DNA from 4 places in the Colwellia sp. MB02u-9 genome. Region 2 is predicted to be linked to each of the others. Evidence: predicted binding sites of a transcription regulator. Region 2 holds the regulator's gene; each other region holds the start of a gene.

Region 1 (5,106 bases), on a different contig from region 2:
TTTACGCGCAATATCAATAATATCTTGTTTATCGTAGGTGGCTAATGGTCGTAAAATCAAGGTGTCTGTCACCCGATTAATAACGTTTAAGTTAGTTAAGGTTTGACTAGATACCTGGCCTATTGCTTCACCGGTAACTAAAGCTTGAATACCCATTTTGTCGGCTATTGTGGTTGCCGCTCGCATCATCATACGCTTAAGCACGACACCCATTAGACCGTTTTCAATGTTTTCTAGTATTTCTGCAACTACAGGTTCAAAATCTACTGCGAAAAACTTCACTCGATGTGACGCGCCGTATTTATTCCATAAATAGTAACTGACTTGCTTAACACCGACTTCGTGCGCCGCACCGCCTAAATTAAAAAAACAATAATGCGTTCGTGCCCCTTTTTTAATCATTTGATAACTAGCAACACCTGAATCAAAACCACCCGACATTAGCGATAGCACATCTTCTTGTGTGGCAATGGGAAAACCTCCCATACCTTTGTGGCGCTGGGTAACAATATATAAATGTGTATTTTTAATTTCTAAATACACAGTAACATCAGGTTTTGTCAATTTAACGCTAGCAGATTCAACGTGCAAGTTTAGTCCACTGCCAACATATTTTTCGACGTCCATGGAATTAAAGTCGTGCTTACCTGAACGCTTTACTCTGACAGAAAATGTTTTGTTTTCGATATTCTTAGCATGAACCGCTAAGGTTTTTTCACAAATATCATTAAGGTCAGTAAAGCTGGCTTGTTGCACTTCGAGAAACGTCGGAATGCCTGGCGTGGATTTTAAGGTCTCTATTAATTTTAAACGGTTTTCGGGGCTATTATTGGACGTATTAACTTCAATGTTGTCCCAGTGCATTTGTGTTGTCACTTGTTCATCAACACGACGCAGCACATTTTTTATACTTGATTCTAAAATCTTAGTAAAACGCTTACGCACTGGACGGCTTTTAATGGTTATTTCAGCCTGTAACTTAACAATAAATCTCATCAACAATAATGCCCTTATTTAGAATGGCGCGCATTATATACCTGTTCTACTCTAATATGCAATTTCAGCGCTAAGTACCCTAAGGTAAACTGATAACGGCTTATCTGCTAGGTTATAAACATTAACAGTGAAATAATACCAAAGCGTTTTAGGTATAAAGCGCGGTTAAATTAGGAAAGTTATTTATCTTCAAAACCTGTTATTGCACAATAGTTGGCGTATATCTGTGTGCACAACAAAATAATCAAGGTAATGGCATGTGCTTAACGTGCAAAAATCTGCCTATTTAAAAGCAGAGGCGATAGACTAGCTTTAAGCTCAGCCATAAAAAAAGGAGTACCTGATTTGTACTCCTCATATAACTTGCCTTTAAGTGAGATAAATTTTTATCATCACTGAATGGAGATTGGCGCTGTTTCTTTCGCTTTACCTTGGTTAATAGCAATTTCAACCCGACGATTTCGACGACGATTTAAGCGATTAGTATTCGGCACTAATGGCCGTGTGTCGGCATGGCCAACAACCAGTAAACGAGATTGGTCAAAATCAGGCACTTTAATAATTTCATGCGCAATAGCCACAGCGCGTTTACTTGATAAGTCCCAATTAGAGGTAAACAATTCAGAACTTATGCCTTGGTTATCTGTGTTGCCAGAGATCATGATCTCACCGGGCACAGTATTTAATAACAAACCAATTTCTCGCATTATAGGTTTAAATTGAGGTTGTAAGAATGCTGAGCCTGATGGAAATGAGCCGTTTTCACGAATACGAATAATAACTTGCTGCCCCAATGACTCTAACTCAATAGCGCCGTCTTGAATTTGTTGTTCTAATTGCTGGGCTATTTTTTTCACTAGGTCATTAACTTGATCTTGTGACGCTTGTTCTAGCTCATCTCTAGCTTTTTGTGGTGCCGCTGTTGAGACGGTATCTGCAGTGCTTTGTGATTGACCACCGCGTTGGGTGCCACGTTGCTCTTGTCGACCACCCGCGGAGGTTTCATCTCCGGCTTGAAATTCCAACATTTGTTGGGTCATTTCCATGGTTTGTTGTTGAATAACTTCAATCGGGGTTGGCTCAGGTTTACCGGGGCGAAATTCCTGAGCAATAATACTGGTGCCTTTAGGGATGTCTTTGACTTCTATTTTATTTTGTACGCCAAAGGCAAACTTCATTGAGCCCGCAATTTGCTTAAACTTTAATACGTCCATTTCAGAAAATGATAAAAGTAAGACGAAAAAACACATCAATAGCGCCATTAAGTCGGCAAATGTGCCCATCCATGGTGGTAATCCTGGGGGTGGGCATTTACATTTATCTGCCATAATTAACTCCCCTACTCTTCAGTTGTATCAACAGCTCGCTTACTTTCAGCAAGGTAGCTCTTTAGCAGGCCTTCAATAACACGTGGATTTTGACCATCTTGAATACCTAAAACGGCATCAAGCACGAGTTCTTGATTCATTTTCTCTTCTGCTAAACGTAATTTTAATTTAGACGCGATAGGTATGGCAATAACATTCGCCAAAAATGCACCGTATAAGGTTGTTAGCAATGCTACCGCCATGGCCGGACCAATCGCCTTTGGGTCGTCCATATTAGATAACATAGCAACCAAACCAATCAAGGTGCCTATCATGCCCATAGCGGGTGCAATATCGGCTAGGGCCATCATCATGTTTGAGCCAGTTTCATGACGTTCGGTCGTGAGGTCAATATCTTTTTGCATCGTAGTTCGTACAACGTCAGCATCATGACCATCAACCAACATATCGACACCTTTTTGCATAAAAGCATTAGAAATCTCAGCTTCCTCTAGGGCTAAAAAACCGCCTTTACGAGCTGCATCAGCCATTTCTACTGATTTTTCAATTAACTCTTCAGGTGTCTCCAATTTAAACATGAAGGATTTACCAATAATTTTTCCGATACCAAAAAACTGGCCTAAATTATAATTGGCTAACACAACAAAAATCGAACCACCAAAGACAATAATCACCGACTGAGTATCTAAAAACATGCTAATGTCGCCAGCGAGTAGCATCGCCATAATCAGTAAGCCTATTGCACCGACTATGCCTATTAATGTTGCTAAATCCACAAATGCCTCCGATAAATTTTCTTATATATACTCATTAGGCTGATAATACCTGATGAATAGGTCTGACGCGAATACTTATATTTTTCGTTATACCTTTGTTATCGTCCATATTGTCAATAACTTAACAAGCTAATGTCAATATTATTGCTATCAACATCAATTCATCATTAATTGACCCCGCGCCCTAGCTAAGGTAAGTTTGCGCCTAGAGTTCATATCACGCAAAAAAAAATCCATGGCCAGAAAAAAAATTGAAAACTTAAGCTTTGAAGAATCATTAGTTGAATTAGAAACCATTGTGAAAAATTTAGAGCAAGGTGATCTTAACCTTGAAGACTCAATGGCCTTATTTGAACGTGGCCTACACCTGAGCCAACATAATCAAGAAAAACTTAAAGGTGCCGAACAGCAAATTAATATTTTGCTGGAAAAAAACGGCCAAGCGCCATTAGAAAAATTTAATACCGACGAGACTAACATCCGTGACTAAACTCGCCCATATTGATGATGTGCAAACGCGCATTAATGATTATCTCAGTAAAAAGCTTGCAAGCTTAACCCTTAACGATGAAAAGTTATTAGCAGCTATGCGCTACGGCTTACTCATTGGGGGTAAGCGTATGCGGCCATATTTAGCTTATATTACCGGGGCAACATTAGACGCCACGCAAAGTGATATTGACGGTGTAGCCGCTGCCATAGAGTGCATTCATGCTTATTCACTGTTGCATGATGACTTACCGGCAATGGACGACGATGATTTGCGTCGCGGCCAACCCACTTGTCATAAAGCTTTTGATGAAGCGACCGCTATTCTCGCTGGTGATAGCTTGCAAACGCTAGCGTTTGATATTATTGCCAACCATGAATTTTCTGAGGCTGTAGACACTAAGCGCATTAATTTATTACGCCACCTTGTTAATGCCGCGGGTTATCAAGGCATGTGTGGTGGCCAAGCATTAGATTTAGCGGCCACTGATAAAGCCATTTCACTGGCCGCATTAGAAAATTTACACTCGTTAAAAACCGGCGCTTTACTTGAAGCTTCGGTAAAAATGGCCGCAGAATGCAGCAATAAAGCCACCCTGTATGACAAAGAACAATTAGCCCTTTATGCTAAGCTTGTTGGCTTGGCTTACCAAGTACGTGATGACATTATCGATATAACATCAACAGAAGAAGAGCTGGGCAAACCCATGGGTTCTGACCTTGCCGCCAATAAAAGTACCTATCCCGCATTGTTAGGTTTACAGGGCGCACAAGAAAAGGCCGAAAACTTATATCAACAAGCGCTTCAAGCTTTAGCCACTTTGCCCTACAATACCCAGAGCTTGTCCGACTTTGCGACTTTCATTGTCAGCCGCAAACATTAATTTTTAAATTTAATAGAATCATATGACTATAAACTTAACTGAATATCCTTTATTGGCCAAGATCAATTTCCCGGCTGATTTGCGAAAATTAGAGCAAAAGCAATTAACAAAAGTCAGTGAAGAGCTAAGACGTTATCTTTTAAATTCTGTCAGTAAAAGTAGCGGTCACTTTGCCTCGGGCTTAGGTACCATTGAATTAACCGTTGCCTTACATTATGTTTATAACACGCCATTTGACCATTTACTTTGGGATGTTGGACACCAAGCATACCCACACAAAATACTCACTGGCCGACGTGATCAACTCCACACTATTCGACAAAAAGACGGCTTGCACCCCTTTCCATGGCGTGAAGAAAGTGAATATGACGTACTTAGTGTCGGTCACTCAAGCACCTCAATCTCTGCGGCATTAGGCTTAGCCGTTGCGGCTGAGCAAGAAGCAAAAAATCGTAAGGTGGTTTCGGTTATAGGTGACGGCGCCATGACAGCAGGTATGGCTTTTGAAGCTTTAAATCATGCCGGTGATATCAATAAAAACATGTTAGTTATCTTAAACGATAACGAAATGTCGATATCGGAAAATGTCGGTGCGTTAAATAATCATCTAGCAAAATTACTTTCTGGCAGCAT
Region 2 (5,106 bases):
GCACAACAGCAAGAAATGGCTGGTGACACACCAATTTTATTAACGTCAGGTATTTTACGTGCAGTTTTAGCTAAATTTGTTAAATATACCATCCCGGGATTACGGGTGATTTCTTATCAAGAAATTCCAGATGATAAGCAAATCAAAATTGTTAGCGCTATCGGCCAGTAAAAAATACTTCAAAGTAAGTTGTACTGAATTATAAGGGTTGGCGATGAAAATTAGACGTTATGTAGCAAAAGATATGAGAAGCGCACTCGCACAAATTAAAGAAGATTTGGGTGTTGATGCCGTCATTATGTCTAATAAAAAAATTGCTGAAGGTGTCGAGTTAATGGCTGCGGTTGATTATAACCAAAGTGTTAAGCCTGCCCAATCACCAGTATCTGAGCACAGCAAAGCGAGTACGGCTGCCAATACCCAGCCGACTCATCAAGTTGACCGATTCGACAGTGTTGAAGATACGGTAGCCATTAGTAGCTCACCTCAGTCAGCAGAAACGTCAACCACTTTGCCAGCCGATAGCTTAGCCGCGTTGTTAAGCCGACAAGTACAACAAAATGGCTACGATAAAGCGCCAGCAACACAGGCATTTAATAGTCAAATAGCTAGCTCAACTCATGAGGTTAATCATCAAGCGGACAACAAGCCTGGTGCTGCACCACAAGATATTGAACAACAGTTTAAAAATTTCACTACTCGTTTAGCGCAAACTACTGATTTAGACTCAGCGGATCACGCGGGCAACCAAGGAGCAGATACTCCTGGGCATGGCTCAAACAGTGCAAACTTTACTAACTCGCTTGATTCATCAACACCTGCACCTGAGCAAATGGCTTCGCGTGGCGAACGTCAAATAAGTGGCAGTGAGTTTGATCATATGCAAAAAGAAATGTCATCTATTCGTCAGCTATTAGAACATCAAATGTCAGGGCTAATGTGGCAAGATATGGCGCAAAAAGATCCGATGCGCGCTGTGTTGGTTAATAAATTAATGGCGATGGGTCTTAATGAACAAGTGGCTGATCAAATTGCGGGTTACATTCCAGCCAATAGCCTTGAAAAAGATGCCTTTGAGCAAGCAAAACATATTATAGCGCAACAATTAAACACCACTAACAATGATATTATTCAACGTGGTGGCGTGGTTTCTCTTGTTGGGCCAACAGGCGTGGGTAAAACCACCACTATTGCGAAATTAGCGGCCCGCTTTGCTCAGCTGCACGGCGCCGACCAAGTGGTATTAATTTCTACAGATAGTTATCGTATTGCTGGTTTTGAACAGCTTGCTACTTACGGTCGTATTATTGGTTGCCACGTTAAGTTGGCCAATGACGGCGATGAGCTAGATAGCTTGTTACAACAGTTCTCACAAAAAAAATTAATATTGATCGATACTGCCGGTATGGGGCAAAGAGATATGCGTCTAACTGAGCATTTGACTACCTTAATCTCAAATGCGCGTGTTAGAATTCGTAATTACTTAGTATTAGCCGCCAATACGCAGCAGCGTGTTATGCAAGAAAATGTTGAGCGCTTTAAAAGTATTCCTTTAGCGGGCTGCATTTATACTAAATTAGATGAAAGCCTAAGTGTCGGTGAAATTATCACCACATCATTACAAAACGGTTTAGCTATTGGCTATCTTACTGATGGACAAAGAGTTCCGGAAGATATTAAGGTTGCAAATGCTGAAAAATTGGTTACGCTAGCAGACCGAATGGCCACTAAGTATCAAAGCTCAGGGACTGTTTCTTGGCGTAATCCGGTATCAGCCGTCGCAGTATAGTTAGGCAGAGCAATTATGCTAATTGAATTAAGTAAGCAATTATCTAATTATAAGTAAGCATAAATATTCAAGAGCATAGGTTTATTGTTTCAGACTACAGGTAAGTATCACCATCCGTGTAGTTTGGCGCTTGATTGATTCTTACATGGCCATTTTGAGTCATGTATGGTTCCACAGCATTAAGTGATTTTTGTACGTTGAGGTCAGCTTAAAATGACCGATTATTTATTGCAATGGGCATTACATAGAGAAGTTATATAGATGATAGATCAAGCGAGTGGCTTAAGAAAAATGCAAAACCCCGAATACATAAAAGTCATCGCCGTTTCTGGCGGTAAAGGCGGGGTTGGTAAAACTAATGTCTCATTAAATACTGCCATTTCTTTAGCTAAATTAGGTAAGCGGGTTTTAGTGCTAGATGCCGACTTAGGCTTGGCTAATGTTGATGTTATGCTAGGTTTGCGCGTAAAACGCAACCTGTCGCATGTGCTATCGGGTGAATGTGAACTGGATGATATTATTATTCAAGGCCCTGCCGGCATTAATATTATTCCTGCGACATCAGGCACTCAATCTATGGTGGATTTAACCCCAGCTGAGCATGCCGGACTTATTCGTGCTTTTAGTGATATGAAAACCAAATTTGACATTTTAATTGTTGATACCGCTGCCGGTATCTCAGATATGGTATTAAGTTTTTGCCGTGCATCACAAGATGTTTTATTAGTCGTGTGTGACGAACCCACCTCAATTACTGACTGTTATGCCTTAATGAAATTGTTAAGCCGAGATCACGGGCTATTCAAATTTAAAGTGGTGGCAAACATGGTGCGCACCCCGAATGAAGGTAAAAATTTATTTGCGAAATTAGCTAAAGTCACTGACAGATTTTTGGATGTCACTTTAGAGCTGGTTGCTGTTATACCTTATGATGAAAATATTCGTAAATCTGTGAGAAAACAACAAGCGATTGTCGAGGCATATCCTAACTCGCCAGCGTCAATTGGCCTTAAAGCACTTGCCAAAAACATTGTGAGCTGGCCAGTGCCAAAACAAGCCTCTGGGCATTTAGAATTCTTTATTGAGCAATTACTAGAACACTAAAGCTGTTGAGCTTTTAACTTGTAGCTAGGTATGAACATAACGACGAAGCAGGGTTACAATTGGACAATTCGTGGTGTTTTTTTTTGCATGAGTTAAGCGAGCTCTAGCTATAGCAAGTGTGTAGGTTTTTTTACCGCCTGTTAAAGGTCTATCGTTGTTTTTTAACTAACATCGTTAGCAAGTGTAAACTAGCATAGCTACCTAATATGTCTGTCGCCTTGTTAACTGAAAGCCTAATCTATAGCCGAGACTAGAATGAAAATTCTACAGGCCCTATTTAACAAACAAGTGAGTTATCGTGTTAAAAGTACATACTTATAGTGTTGATAAATCGGCCTTGCTGGAGCGACACACAGTACTCGTGAAGCGCATTGCTTATCATTTGCTTGCCCGACTACCGGCCAGTGTTTTGGTTGATGACCTTGTTCAATCAGGCATGATAGGCTTATTTGAAGCGGCAAATAATTTTGATAATAGCAAAGGTGCTAGCTTTGAAACTTTTGCGGGTATTCGTATTCGTGGTGCCATGCTTGATGAAATTCGTCGGGGTGACTGGGTTCCCCGCTCAGTGCATAAAAATAGTCGCATGATCAGCGAAGCCATCAAAAGCTTAGAAGCGCAATATGGCCGCGACGTTACCGATGTTGAAGTGGCTGAAAAACTTGAGATTTCAATCAATGAATACCATCAGATACTGAATGACGTGAGTTCAGGGAAAATTATTGGTCTTGATGATTTAGGTGTTAGTGATGATGTGATTGAAATAGCCCACAGTCACCAGCAAGATGAACCTTACGCTAACATTGAACAAAGTTTCTTTAAAAAGTCATTAGCAGAGTGTATTTCTTCTTTACCCGAGCGTGAAGCTTTAGTACTGTCCTTGTATTATGACGAAGAGCTTAACCTTAGAGAAATAGGCCAAGTACTTGATGTGAGTGAATCACGGGTAAGCCAAATACACAGTCAAGCGATGCATAGATTAAAAGCTCGTATGCAATCGTGGCAAAATTAAGTAGAATATTAAAAATATTGTAAAATTTTAAATGTTATCACCGGAGGGTGTCTTGGAAAAAAATATGAAAGTGCTTGTTGTTGACGATTTTTCAACAATGAGACGCATAATCAAAAACTTATTACGCGACTTAGGTTTCACCAATATATCAGAAGCAGATGATGGTAATACCGCGCTGCCGATGCTGAAAGCTGGTGATTTTGATTTTGTTGTTACTGATTGGAATATGCCAGTTATGCAAGGGATAGATTTACTTAAAGCCATTAGAGCGGATGAAAAGTTATCTCATATTCCAGTATTGATGGTTACTGCAGAAGCGAAGAAAGATCAAATTATCATGGCAGCTCAAGCGGGAGTTAATGGTTATATTGTTAAACCTTTTACAGCTGCAACGTTAAGCGCAAAGCTTGATAAAATTTTCCAACGTCTTGGTTAATCACCAATTTTTTTACACAAGGCTGTTATATGAGTAAATATACTAGTATCCATGTTTCTTTAGAACAGGCTAAATTGTTGGTTAAATACCTTGAGGCAGATCAGCAAAACAAAGCGGATGAGTTAATTGCAGAAATTCAAAATCCAGTTCAAACTGCATTGTTTGAAGAAATAGGTAAGTTAACTCGCGAATTGCATAATTCATTGAATAACTTTCATTTTGATTCACGTTTGAATGATTTAGCGACTGCGGACATTCCAGACGCTAAAGAAAGATTGAATTTTGTTATTGATCGTACCGAAGAAGCGGCTAATAAAACCATGGATGTTGTTGAATCAATTTTTCCTGTGGTTAGTAATATTCAACAACAAATCAAGAACGTTAATCCGCTGTGGCATAAATTAATGCACAATGATCTTGATATTACTGATTTTAAAGTATTATGTCGAGATATCGATGTTTTACTGACAACAACAGAAAAAGAAACCAGCAAAATTCATGGCTTAATGACGGATGTTTTGATGGCGCAAGATTTTCAAGATCTTACCGGCCAAATTATTCGCAAAGTTATTGATTTAGTTTGTGAGGTTGAAGACAGCTTAATAAATATGCTAACAGCCTTTGGTATGGCTTCCAAACAAGAGCAATCGAATTACTTACCAAAATTAGGTGAAAACTTAGTTGAAGGTCCGATTGTTAATCCTGGAAATCGTAAAGATGTTGTTTCAGATCAACACGACGTTGATGATTTATTATCAAGCTTAG
Region 3 (5,106 bases), on a different contig from region 2:
GGTAATTAAGCCCATAAGTTGCCCTTGTTCAATATCAGCATATTGCTCGGAAATATAAACCGGTAATAAACCATTAAAAATAGCGATGGCGATGCCTATTACGGCATAAATAGGCCAAACACTGGTTGCTGATAAGACAAGGTGTAAGCTAAACAACAATGCCATTAACATCATGCCAACAATGGCACCCAATTTAAGCCCCAATAAGTATTTTAATTGCTTAACAAAAAACACACTGGTTATGGTCATAAATAAGGTTAAAACAACTGTTATATAACCAATGTCGGGGCTAGTGAAGTCAAAGTTTTCCACCAACCAAACGGGGTAAAATTCGTAATAGGCATTTAGGCCAAGTGTTGCTAATAAATAAATTAAAAAGATACGTCTAATTTTTTTATTAGCGAGTAAGGCAAATGAGTTTTGTTTACTAAAAAGTTGCGAAAATTTTATCTTTGGCTGACTGGAGTTACTATTGCCAGCAGGTAATACATAAGCAACGCTGATCAGGGCAATAACTATCGCGACGGCGGCGAAGTAGAATACGGTGTCTAAACCGTATATTGCCAGTAATCCACCGGCTAAAGGGCCGAGCAACCAGCCTAAATAGCTGGTGGCGTTTACCAGACTAAAGGTGTGGGTCTTATCTAGCGTGGGCGATAAATCTACCGCTATCGCTTTGGCTATGCTGATATTACCTGAAAAAATGCCTGTAACAAAACGCGCTAAAATGAGCAATAAAAAACTTTCAGCCATAACCGCTAAAGCCGATAACACATAACTAACAGCAGTTAAAATCAAGGTGATGATTAAGGTTTTTTTGCGACCATAAATACCTGAAGCAGCACCTAAAACTGAGCTTCCTAGAATAACCCCTAAAGGGTATATCGCCAGTATAATGCCGAGTAATATTTTACTGGGTAAATCAGCAAAAGTGGTCAAAGGGCTAACTTCATTAAGAAAAAGAGGTGCTAATACAGGATAAGGTAAGGCAATGCCGGCACTACTAAACAGCACCACCAGCATGACAGAAAACAAGGTTTTCTTTGCCTTTAACTGTTCAGTCATTAAGGTGTTTTTTGCAGGTATTTTAACTTTAGCAGCGTGAATCGTCATAACGAATGTTTATATAATACAGTGGGGATAATGCCTATTGATTATATAATAAGTTAGCTTGATAACTAAGTGAAAAGTTTCTATTTTTCTCAACGCACCGTCTAATTCTCTCAACGCATCAATAGTGACGAGAAGCACTTTTATGAGCAAAGTATCATAAAAATCTCCTTGTTAGTCCTAGTGTAATTAATTGTAATTTCAGGGTAATAAGTTGTACTATTGCCGTAACACCTTGTACATAGTGTTGTTAATTAATAATAAACATTTTATGCTTGTGTAATGAGTCATATTTTCAATGGTTGTTATTTATTGGCTAGAGTAAACATTAACCGTGTTCATCAACCAGCCGTGAAAATGCTGTTAATACAGCGTAATAAAGTAGGAGCAGTTAATGTCAGATAGTGAATTGTTAGTTAAAAAGATATTACTCGTTGAGGATGACCGTCAGTTGTCGGATCTAGTGACTGAGTTTTTAGAAAATGAAGGTTATCACGTTAAGCAAGAGTTTAGAGGCGATACGGTAGAAAAGCGAGTTGATAAATTCGTTCCTGATTTGATTATTTTAGACATTATGCTACCGGGTAAAGATGGATTTGCTGTTTGTAAAGATTTACGTCCTAACTTTAAAGGGCCAATTTTAATGCTAACCGCCAAAGGCACAGACTTTGACCAAGTGTTAGGTTTGGAAATTGGTGCAGATGACTACGTGATTAAGCCTGTTGAGCCAAGAGTACTGCTTGCCCGTGTCAATGCGCTATTGCGTCGTGGCCAGTTGCCAACGGATGGTAAAGAAAATGCTAAAATTAATTGTGGTGAACTGCATATTAGCCGTGGTTCAAGACAAGTGACATTGCACGGCGAAAATGTTGACCTGACTAGCCAAGAGTTTGACTTACTCTGGTTATTAGCTAGTCGTTCAGGCGAAGTGCAGAATCGTGATTATATTTATAAAGCGGTTGTTGGTCGCGAATACGACGGCATGGATAGAAGTGTTGATGTGCGTATATCACGCTTGCGTAAAAAATTACGCGATAGTAATGAAACACCTTTTCGTATTAAAACCATTTGGGGACAAGGCTATTTATTTGTTCCAGATGCATGGAGTTAACTATTATTTTAGTGTGTAAGCTGGTGAGCTGTTATAGCGACTCATCAGTATTTATTTCCTTTTTTTAGGCATTTTATGAAACTTGGTCGCTCATTCTTCAGCTTATACTTCCTTATTATTTCTATATTCATCGTATTCTCATGGATGCTTGATGAAGCATGGAGTTCATACCTTGAACAAGACATAGAGTCTTACACTGGTTATAAAAGTATGCTGTTGGCGCTATCTAACTATTTAGAAAAGCACCCAGAAGATCAATGGCAAGAAATACTATCGAAAGCTGCCAAGCAGTGGCAACTGCCATTAAAATTAATGTCAGCGCAAGAAGTAAAAGCTATCAGCCATCAAAATCATGACGTCATCCAAGAAGAAAACACGCATATTTATTATGATAATAACGCGGTAGAAATTCATCACCAGATCAATAATGCTGGCACTGTCATTGTGTTGGGGCCTGCTAAAATGCCAACCCGCCCGAGGCTAGAGGCACTCATTCGTGTTATTTTGCTGGCAACCTTAGCCTGTATATTGTTTTTTTGGTTACGGCCTTTGTCTCGAGACTTGGATCAGTTACAAAAAACGGCAATAGAGTTTGGTCAAGAAAGTTTTGATGTTGTTGCACCAGAAGCAAGATCGACTATGGCAGCCCCTATGGTTACGGCGTTTAATACTATGGCCAGTCGTATTAAACGTTTAATCGATGCTCATAAAGAACTCTCAACTGCGGTTGCACATGAATTACGTACACCGTTAGCTCGCACTAAGTTTGCCTTAGAAATGCTAGCTTGCACCGATGATAAAGCCAAACAAGAGAAATATCGCAAAGCCATTAGTAAAGATGTTTGTGAGTTAGAACAACTCATTAGTGAGATGCTGATTTACGCTAGTTTCGATAATGACAAACCCGAAATAAATTTTAGCGAAGAATCATTGGTGGATATTGTCGAAAAACAGGTCAGTAATTACCAACAATTTGAACAAAAATTTAACATTGTTAACCTGCTTGGAAATGAACGAGTTGAGGTTGATCGACACTTTATTAGTCGAGCGTTGAATAATTATATTTCTAATGCCATAAAATACGGTAACGGTGAAATAGACATCACAATTACAAAAAGTGAAGATTACTGCCAGATAAGTGTTACCGACAATGGTGAGGGAGTCTGCGATGATTTCAAATGTACTATATTTGATGCTTTTTCCCGTGGTGATGTATCTCGTAACCGTCAAACAGGAGGTTTTGGTTTAGGTCTAGCCATCGTTTGTCGGATTATGGAGTGGCATGGCGGCAGTGCATCTGTTGTTGATAGCAAAAATGGTGGCGCGAGCTTCATAATGCGTTGGCCCATTAAACAAATTTCTGCTTAGTGGATGAAAATCAGTCAATACTTTGTATTTACTATAAAAATTAATAATTAATTACGCATAGCGTTAAAGTAATCTGTGCTGCTGCCGATACAAATATTATCGGTAGCAAAACAGTAGATTACTTTGACCCTAAACGCTTTATCAAACGACATACTTGTTCATGAACTTCAGTTAGGCGAACAGCTTAACCAAAGTGTTCATCATGCTCGTCGTTCTGATTTTTCGCTGTTACTCGCCATGCTAACCGACGATGTTAGAGCGCATAGCCAATTTACATTACCACTTTCACAAATACCTGAAAAAACCACTTCAGCAGAACAGTTACGAAAATATTTTCAATTACCTGATGAAGCCCCTTTAGCAGTAAAAGATGTTGCTGATATCAGCAGTTATAATCAGGCAAGTTTGATTGAAAAACAACAGTTAGAAGACCTAAGATTAGCAAACATACTTAATCCTAAACCATTGGCGTTTCGTGATGATGTAAAACATATAAACCAACAGGTTATGACTAATACCAGTTTATATTGCCAGCAAAAAAATCAAGACATATCATTAACACAAACACCACCAAGAGCCGACTTCAATGCTATGGCTTGGTTAGCGGCAGTGCAAACTACTATTGTTAAAGCACCGCTAATGGAAGCGGTTGCCTAAAAAGTCTTAGCACAACAATGTTTAAACTTTTTCTCACTGCCACAAAAACAAAACTCATTTTTTTTGGGTTTATTTAATGCTTTGCTATCTGACACCTCACCATCAAGATATCGCCATGCGCTATCTTCAAGCACAAAATTAGATTGTTCTCGCATTTGCCAGATTTGTTTGTGAACTTGATAAAAAGCAGAAAACTCTACTTGAGCATTATGACGGTTAGCTAAATCTTTTTCGTGATCACTGGCATAGTGAATAATGAGTTTCAGCCATTTTGTTTCTGCAGCCCATTGTGCGATGTCATCAATGGATTGTTGAGCTTGGCTTGATTGGGCATAAGTAAGGTAAATATACTCGGCCTGTTGTGTTGCGTAAGCAGAGTAGCGTGACCGCATCAGTTGTTCTGGAGAGTTAGCCGGTTTTGTTGCCATGATTAAAGGTTGGCAACACAGTGCAAAGGTTTGTTCTGAGCCGCATGGACATAACATCTAGATAAACTATTTAAAGGGAAATTATGTTTAGTTTATCATGACAATTATTATGCTTTGCATAGTTTATGGCTTTAATTTTTTAGTTAATCTAACTTAGCCCAACGCTTTTTGCGCTTGAGATTAAGTCGTCGGATTAAGCACAATTTATTGCTTTATTTTTGTTTTAAAACCTTGACTAAATATAGTAATTTAATGCAATTGGTTTATCGCTTTATAATCTGTTTTTTGTAATAAAATACATTGAGTTTTTCCTAAGGCAGCACAGCGAGATATTTCTTTTAATTCGGCTTGATTATAGTTGGCGTTTGATAGAATCATCGCAGAACATGTACCTTTTAATAACGTGTTTTTGATATGCTCTAAACTGACATT
Region 4 (5,106 bases), on a different contig from region 2:
AAGAAGATATTGCTGATGACGTTATTACTATGCTTAAAGGCGCATTAGCAGAATTACATGTGGGTAACCCAGAAAAATTAAGCACAGACATAGGTCCAGTGATAGATCAAAAAGCATTAGATGCCCTCAATGCTCACAGCGACTATATGAAAACCCATGGCAAACTGCTGTACCAATGCCCTATTGCCAGTGAGGTAACAGATGGAGTAGCGCAGAACGAACATTTCTTTTTTGCGCCACGACTTTATGAAATTAAAGACATTAGCGTGCTAGAGAAGGAAGTATTTGGTCCTTGTGTACATGTTGTGCGCTTTAAAGGCAATGACATAGAAGCGGTTGTAGATAAAATTAATGGTACAGGTTTTGGTTTAACTATGGGTATTCATACCCGTATTGAACACCGTGCCTTTGATTTAGCCAAGTTATCACGTGCTGGCAATGTCTATATCAATCGTAATATGATTGGCGCTATTGTTGGTGTACAACCTTTTGGTGGTCGTGGCCTGTCAGGTACTGGACCAAAAGCAGGTGGGCCAAATTACCTCACGCGTTTAGTGATAGAAAAAGCAACACCCGATGCTGAGCAATTTAAATTACTACCATGGCAGGTAGAAGCTTTAGACGGTGGTGAACAATCGGAAAAAGAAGCCCTATTGTTTATGGACAAGGCTAATGCAGCAGAAAAAGGCTGGCGCTTAACTGAGTTAAATACCCGCCTTTCTTCTGTACGTCAATTGTTAGCAAAAATTGCCCATGTTGAAATTGTTGAAGATTTAGCTGACGATTTAAACCGCACCTTAAAATCAGCTCGTTCACAATTAATTAGTATTGAAAAGCGTTTGAAAAAGCCAACATTTTTACCTGGGCCAACGGGTGAGTCTAATGTGCTTTATTTGGAAAACCGCGGCAATATCATTTGTTTTGCCGATAAAAATGTGAGCTTTCATTTTTGGTTACTTTCTATTGTAACGGCATTGGCAACGGGCAATACCGTTATTACTGTGGTCTCTGATTTGTATTATGATGAAGCGATTGCCTTTAGAGATAAGTTCATTGCTACCGGCCAAGATGCAGATGTTTTCCAAGTGGCTAAGTTATGTCACTTAACGACTATGCTGGCGCATCCTGCGTTATCAGGTATTGTGGTAGACAGTCATTGTGATCGTAAGCACTTTATCAGTGAAAAATTAGCTGAACGTTCAGGGGCAATATTACCTGTGATCAGTTCTGAATATTTTGATCACTTGATTCAGCGTTTATTAACAGAAAAAACCATTAGCATTGACACAACTGCCTCTGGTGGCAACACGTCACTAATGACTTTAGTTGAAGAAGATTAATCGCTAATGAGAGATAGTTAATACCAAACGAATAGGTATTAACTATTAGGTATTAAGTGTTAACTGAAAACGGGCATCTGATGATGCCCGTTTTTTTTAACTGCTAAATGAGATATTGGTGATGAGTTATTGATTATAGCTGTCAGCTATTAGTTATTAGCTGTCAGTTATCAGTTTAACTGACAGCTATAATCGCTCGATATTTAGAAAACCGCTTGCTCTGCTTAGCCAATCAAGCGCTATCGACAATCACCAGACAAGGATAAAAACACCATTGTGGGTGTTATTTAACATCGTTGATTGCAAAAACTTTATTATGCTCAAGAATATATTCATCAAATCTCAATTGTAACCTAGGGTGCATGCGAGCTATAGCCAGCTCTAACCCCTTTTCAATACTGATACTTTTTAATAAAGCGAGATCAAGACTATGGGCAATTTTGATCATATAGCGCATTCTTTGTTTCTCAAAAGTAATTAAATGCTTAGCGAATAACTTATCAACATGCGAGCATAATAAAATGCCATTTACGCCATCTAACCTTTGCTTATTGTCTTCACATTTTGCCCACGGAATAATATGAGAAGCGACTAACATTTCAGCAATATTTATACCTGTCAGTGCACATGTTTCGCCATTACCCCAAATATCGATAACGTTTTTTCTAAACTGCCCTTGCCCAATGCGGCACAAGATTAAGTTTTCTTTTTCTGTTTTTTCGATAGCTAAATTGAGTATCTCTAACAGATCTACAGCCTCTTTTGCGATAGGTTTTGCGCTATATTCAGGCTTGTGAGCACCTTCTGCATACCATTTATCATCAGTAAAGTTGAGGGTCATATCCGTTAAGGTTTTTATAAACTCTTTGCTACTAGTTTTGCCGCTATCAGTGGCATCTACATAATCCAAATCTTCAATTATTGGAAAGGTTTTTAGTTGATAACCCTCCTCCTCAACTAACCTTATATGCTCTAGCGCTTGAATATAACCCGGTTGCTTTCTACCTTTTTTATTTTGCACCCAAGCCTTATCAAGGATTAAGCTCCGACCTTCTTGAGTGTGAGTATCCCAAGCACCAAAAATAACAAACTTAGCTGCATGGTTTACAAATGAAAAATCAGTTCTCCAATTATTCGCTGTACCACCATGAGACTCGATAAATTTCTTCCTAGACAACTGACGTACTCCTTTTCAAAAATGATTTATAAAATTACATAGCTTATAAAGCCATTACAATTGATTCTGCACTAAAGTGAGTTAAATCAGTACAAATAAATTAAAAATTACTGATATAGGTAAAAATAACAGTCGCTGAATAAATTACTGCCTAGCGCTCATCACTATAAAATATGGCTATGAAATTAATTTCACACCTAACTAGAAAAAGCAAAAATCAACATTAACATCTTGTTTTAGTTGCTTATTTAAATAAAAACAATAGAAACCTCAGCCAAGTAAATTGTTTAAAGTGGCTCGATATAGCCGTACTTCATGGTAAATGTTCACCGTTACCGCTGGCTAAATAACCGACTATTATCCTTGTTACGGTTCAAGCTGATCGACTTCTTTAGCACTTAAAGCTTCAACAAAAGACTGTAGCCCTGCTTGCACCAACTGATAAGTTTTATCAATATTATGGCTAATATCGCCCGCCAATACTTTTAAATCACCTAAAATATCCTTGGCTTCAGCAAAACCTTGCTCTATACCGCCACTGATAATATCAACAAAAGCCGTTAACGATTCTTCTGCAGCCATTTCAGGATGCTGCTCTTGATAAGCACCTAGAAACTGAGTACTAAAAGCAACAATACGCTCTGCTGTTGCTTCAGGGCTGAAATCAACCCCCGACTGATAACTGTCTTCAACGCTACTTTCAACAGGATTATCAGCCCAGGTTTCCTTAAGCGCTTCGTTTATGCCCTGTAATGCAGTTTTTAACAACAATGACAGCGGCTGATCGCCCATGGTGGTATTGAACTTCAGTGAAGATTCTATAATAGCGGCATTAAGCTGCTTTTTATGGTTGGCATAAATAGAGTCTTGTGATTTAACAATATTTTTATCATTAGCCAACTCAGATATTTGCTGCCCCTTTGGCTTGTTCAAGGTTTTATCTGAGGCGTTTGCTAATGTTCGAACCTCTTGGCTATAGCTATCATTAGGTTTAATTGTTGAGCTCATAAAATTTACCTCGGTTTATCAAAGCATATAGGGTACCAATATCACTCATTACCTGATCATTTTTACTGGTTAAAATAACCCACTACTGCGTTATTTATTTAATAATTTGCACAACTCGTTATTAAAATAAATGTCTTATATTTGGCCATTTTTCCTGCGTATAAAATAGACCACCTAATTAATGAAATTGATATAACAAGTATCGGCACCATTAAGTGTAACTTAAGTTTACCCTGTAACTATCTCACTCAACGCAAGCTTACACTCATCATCATAATGCTGTTTTATCAAAAATTGTCAGTGACCATTACAGGTTAATTTTGGCCTATGCTGACTTTATTATTTCACACGCTAGTGGCATGGCTAACGATAATGAATAGCGCGCAGCTTTAATCATTTTTTTTAAAAAACAATGATACTTTATTAAGCACTTAGTACGGCAATTCCCCCCTGGTATTTTCGACATTAGATGGCCCAAATGCTACAATTTCAATTTTAAAATAAACAAAAATAAGCGCTGCTGAATGTCTGATATTGTATTACTGAAAACCGGTATAGAACTCCCGATGAACGCAGAAATGGTTTATTTCAATTACTTCTGGTTACGCGATAATTGCGCCACCTCATGGGATAGCAGCACTCAGGAACGCACCTTTGATATTCTTGATGAAGCTGATGATTTACACGCAACAAGCGCCTGGATAAATGCAGCCTCACTGGAAGTTATTTGGAGCGATGGCTATCAAAGTCGTTACAACCTAGACTGGCTTGAACGTTGGCACAAGGGAGAAAACCATGGTGATTTGGCCGTTCGTGCCCGTAAAACTTGGTACGGCGATCACTACCCAAACATGGCGCGTTTTAGCTATGACGATGTGATGGCTAACCCCGCCAGTGTAGCTGATTGGGCAGAGGCCATGTTAGATGAAGGTGTTGCCCTGATTCAAGATATGCCAAATTCAAACGAAGGGCTGAAAACCCTATGCGAACTGTTTGGCACTGTGCGGCCCTCTTTTTCTGGTTACACCTTTGATGTCCAGTCTAAAGCTAATCCTGAAAATCTTGCTTACACCAGCAAAGCACTTGAGTTACATACTGATTTACCTGCGGAAGAACTGGCTCCAGGTATCCAGTTCTTGCACTGTAGGGTTAATGATGCAGAAGGCGGCAACAGCTTGTTTGTCGATGCAACTACCGTGGCCAACGCCTTAAAACAAAGCTATCCACAATACTTCAAAATACTGACAGAATACCAAGTGCCTTATCGCTATACCACCCACTATCAAGATGTACGCACTAAGCAGCGAATAATCGAACTCGACCCTAATAATGGTGAGGTTAGCGGTATTAATTTTAGTCAGCACTTAGCTGATGTATTTGATTTTTCTCAGCGTGAAATGGATACTTTTTATCCCGCTTTTCGTAAGTTTGGACAGATGCTACAAGACGCTCAATATTTGATGACCTTTCGCCTAAATGCTGGCGAATGTATGGTGTTCGACAACCACCGCATCGCTCACGGCCGAGCTTCCTTTATCAAGGGCAGTGGCGCAAGGCACTTACGGGGTTGTTATGTTGACC

Evidence for each region. Region 2 encodes FliA, which starts transcription of late flagellar genes. Its sites were predicted from a motif close to CTAAAGNTNNNNNNNNNNNNGCCGATA; they were not measured.
Region 1: the regulator FliA is predicted to act here: its motif matches at 3,200-3,226, upstream of pomA (flagellar motor protein PomA).
Region 3: the regulator FliA is predicted to act here: its motif matches at 3,653-3,679, upstream of H4J65_RS14350 (VC2046/SO_2500 family protein).
Region 4: the regulator FliA is predicted to act here: its motif matches at 3,726-3,752, upstream of H4J65_RS13605 (DUF5610 domain-containing protein).

The regions. Positions count from the first base shown of each region.
Region 1 covers NZ_JACGVF010000096.1:28,299-33,404, reverse strand. Annotated here, with positions in the region: gene thiI (tRNA uracil 4-sulfurtransferase ThiI) at 1-996, opposite strand, end outside; gene H4J65_RS12545 (flagellar motor protein MotB) at 1,389-2,324, opposite strand; gene pomA (flagellar motor protein PomA) at 2,336-3,100, opposite strand; gene xseB (exodeoxyribonuclease VII small subunit) at 3,336-3,590, shown strand; gene ispA ((2E,6E)-farnesyl diphosphate synthase) at 3,583-4,473, shown strand; gene dxs (1-deoxy-D-xylulose-5-phosphate synthase) at 4,496-5,106, shown strand, end outside.
Region 2 covers NZ_JACGVF010000088.1:22,365-27,470, forward strand. Annotated here, with positions in the region: gene flhA (flagellar biosynthesis protein FlhA) at 1-171, shown strand, start outside; gene flhF (flagellar biosynthesis protein FlhF) at 215-1,789, shown strand; gene H4J65_RS06155 (MinD/ParA family protein) at 2,051-2,893, shown strand; gene H4J65_RS06160 (RNA polymerase sigma factor FliA) at 3,192-3,905, shown strand; gene cheY (chemotaxis response regulator CheY) at 3,958-4,341, shown strand; gene H4J65_RS06170 (protein phosphatase CheZ) at 4,371-5,106, shown strand, end outside.
Region 3 covers NZ_JACGVF010000098.1:49,306-54,411, forward strand. Annotated here, with positions in the region: gene H4J65_RS14335 (MFS transporter) at 1-1,113, opposite strand, end outside; gene H4J65_RS14340 (response regulator) at 1,505-2,221, shown strand; gene H4J65_RS14345 (ATP-binding protein) at 2,297-3,589, shown strand; gene H4J65_RS14350 (VC2046/SO_2500 family protein) at 3,713-4,246, shown strand; gene H4J65_RS14355 (YchJ family protein) at 4,243-4,731, opposite strand; gene H4J65_RS14360 (hypothetical protein) at 4,924-5,106, opposite strand, start outside.
Region 4 covers NZ_JACGVF010000097.1:122,708-127,813, forward strand. Annotated here, with positions in the region: gene putA (bifunctional proline dehydrogenase/L-glutamate gamma-semialdehyde dehydrogenase PutA) at 1-1,340, shown strand, start outside; gene H4J65_RS13600 (HNH endonuclease) at 1,624-2,517, opposite strand; gene H4J65_RS13605 (DUF5610 domain-containing protein) at 2,884-3,525, opposite strand; gene H4J65_RS13610 (TauD/TfdA family dioxygenase) at 4,050-5,106, shown strand, end outside.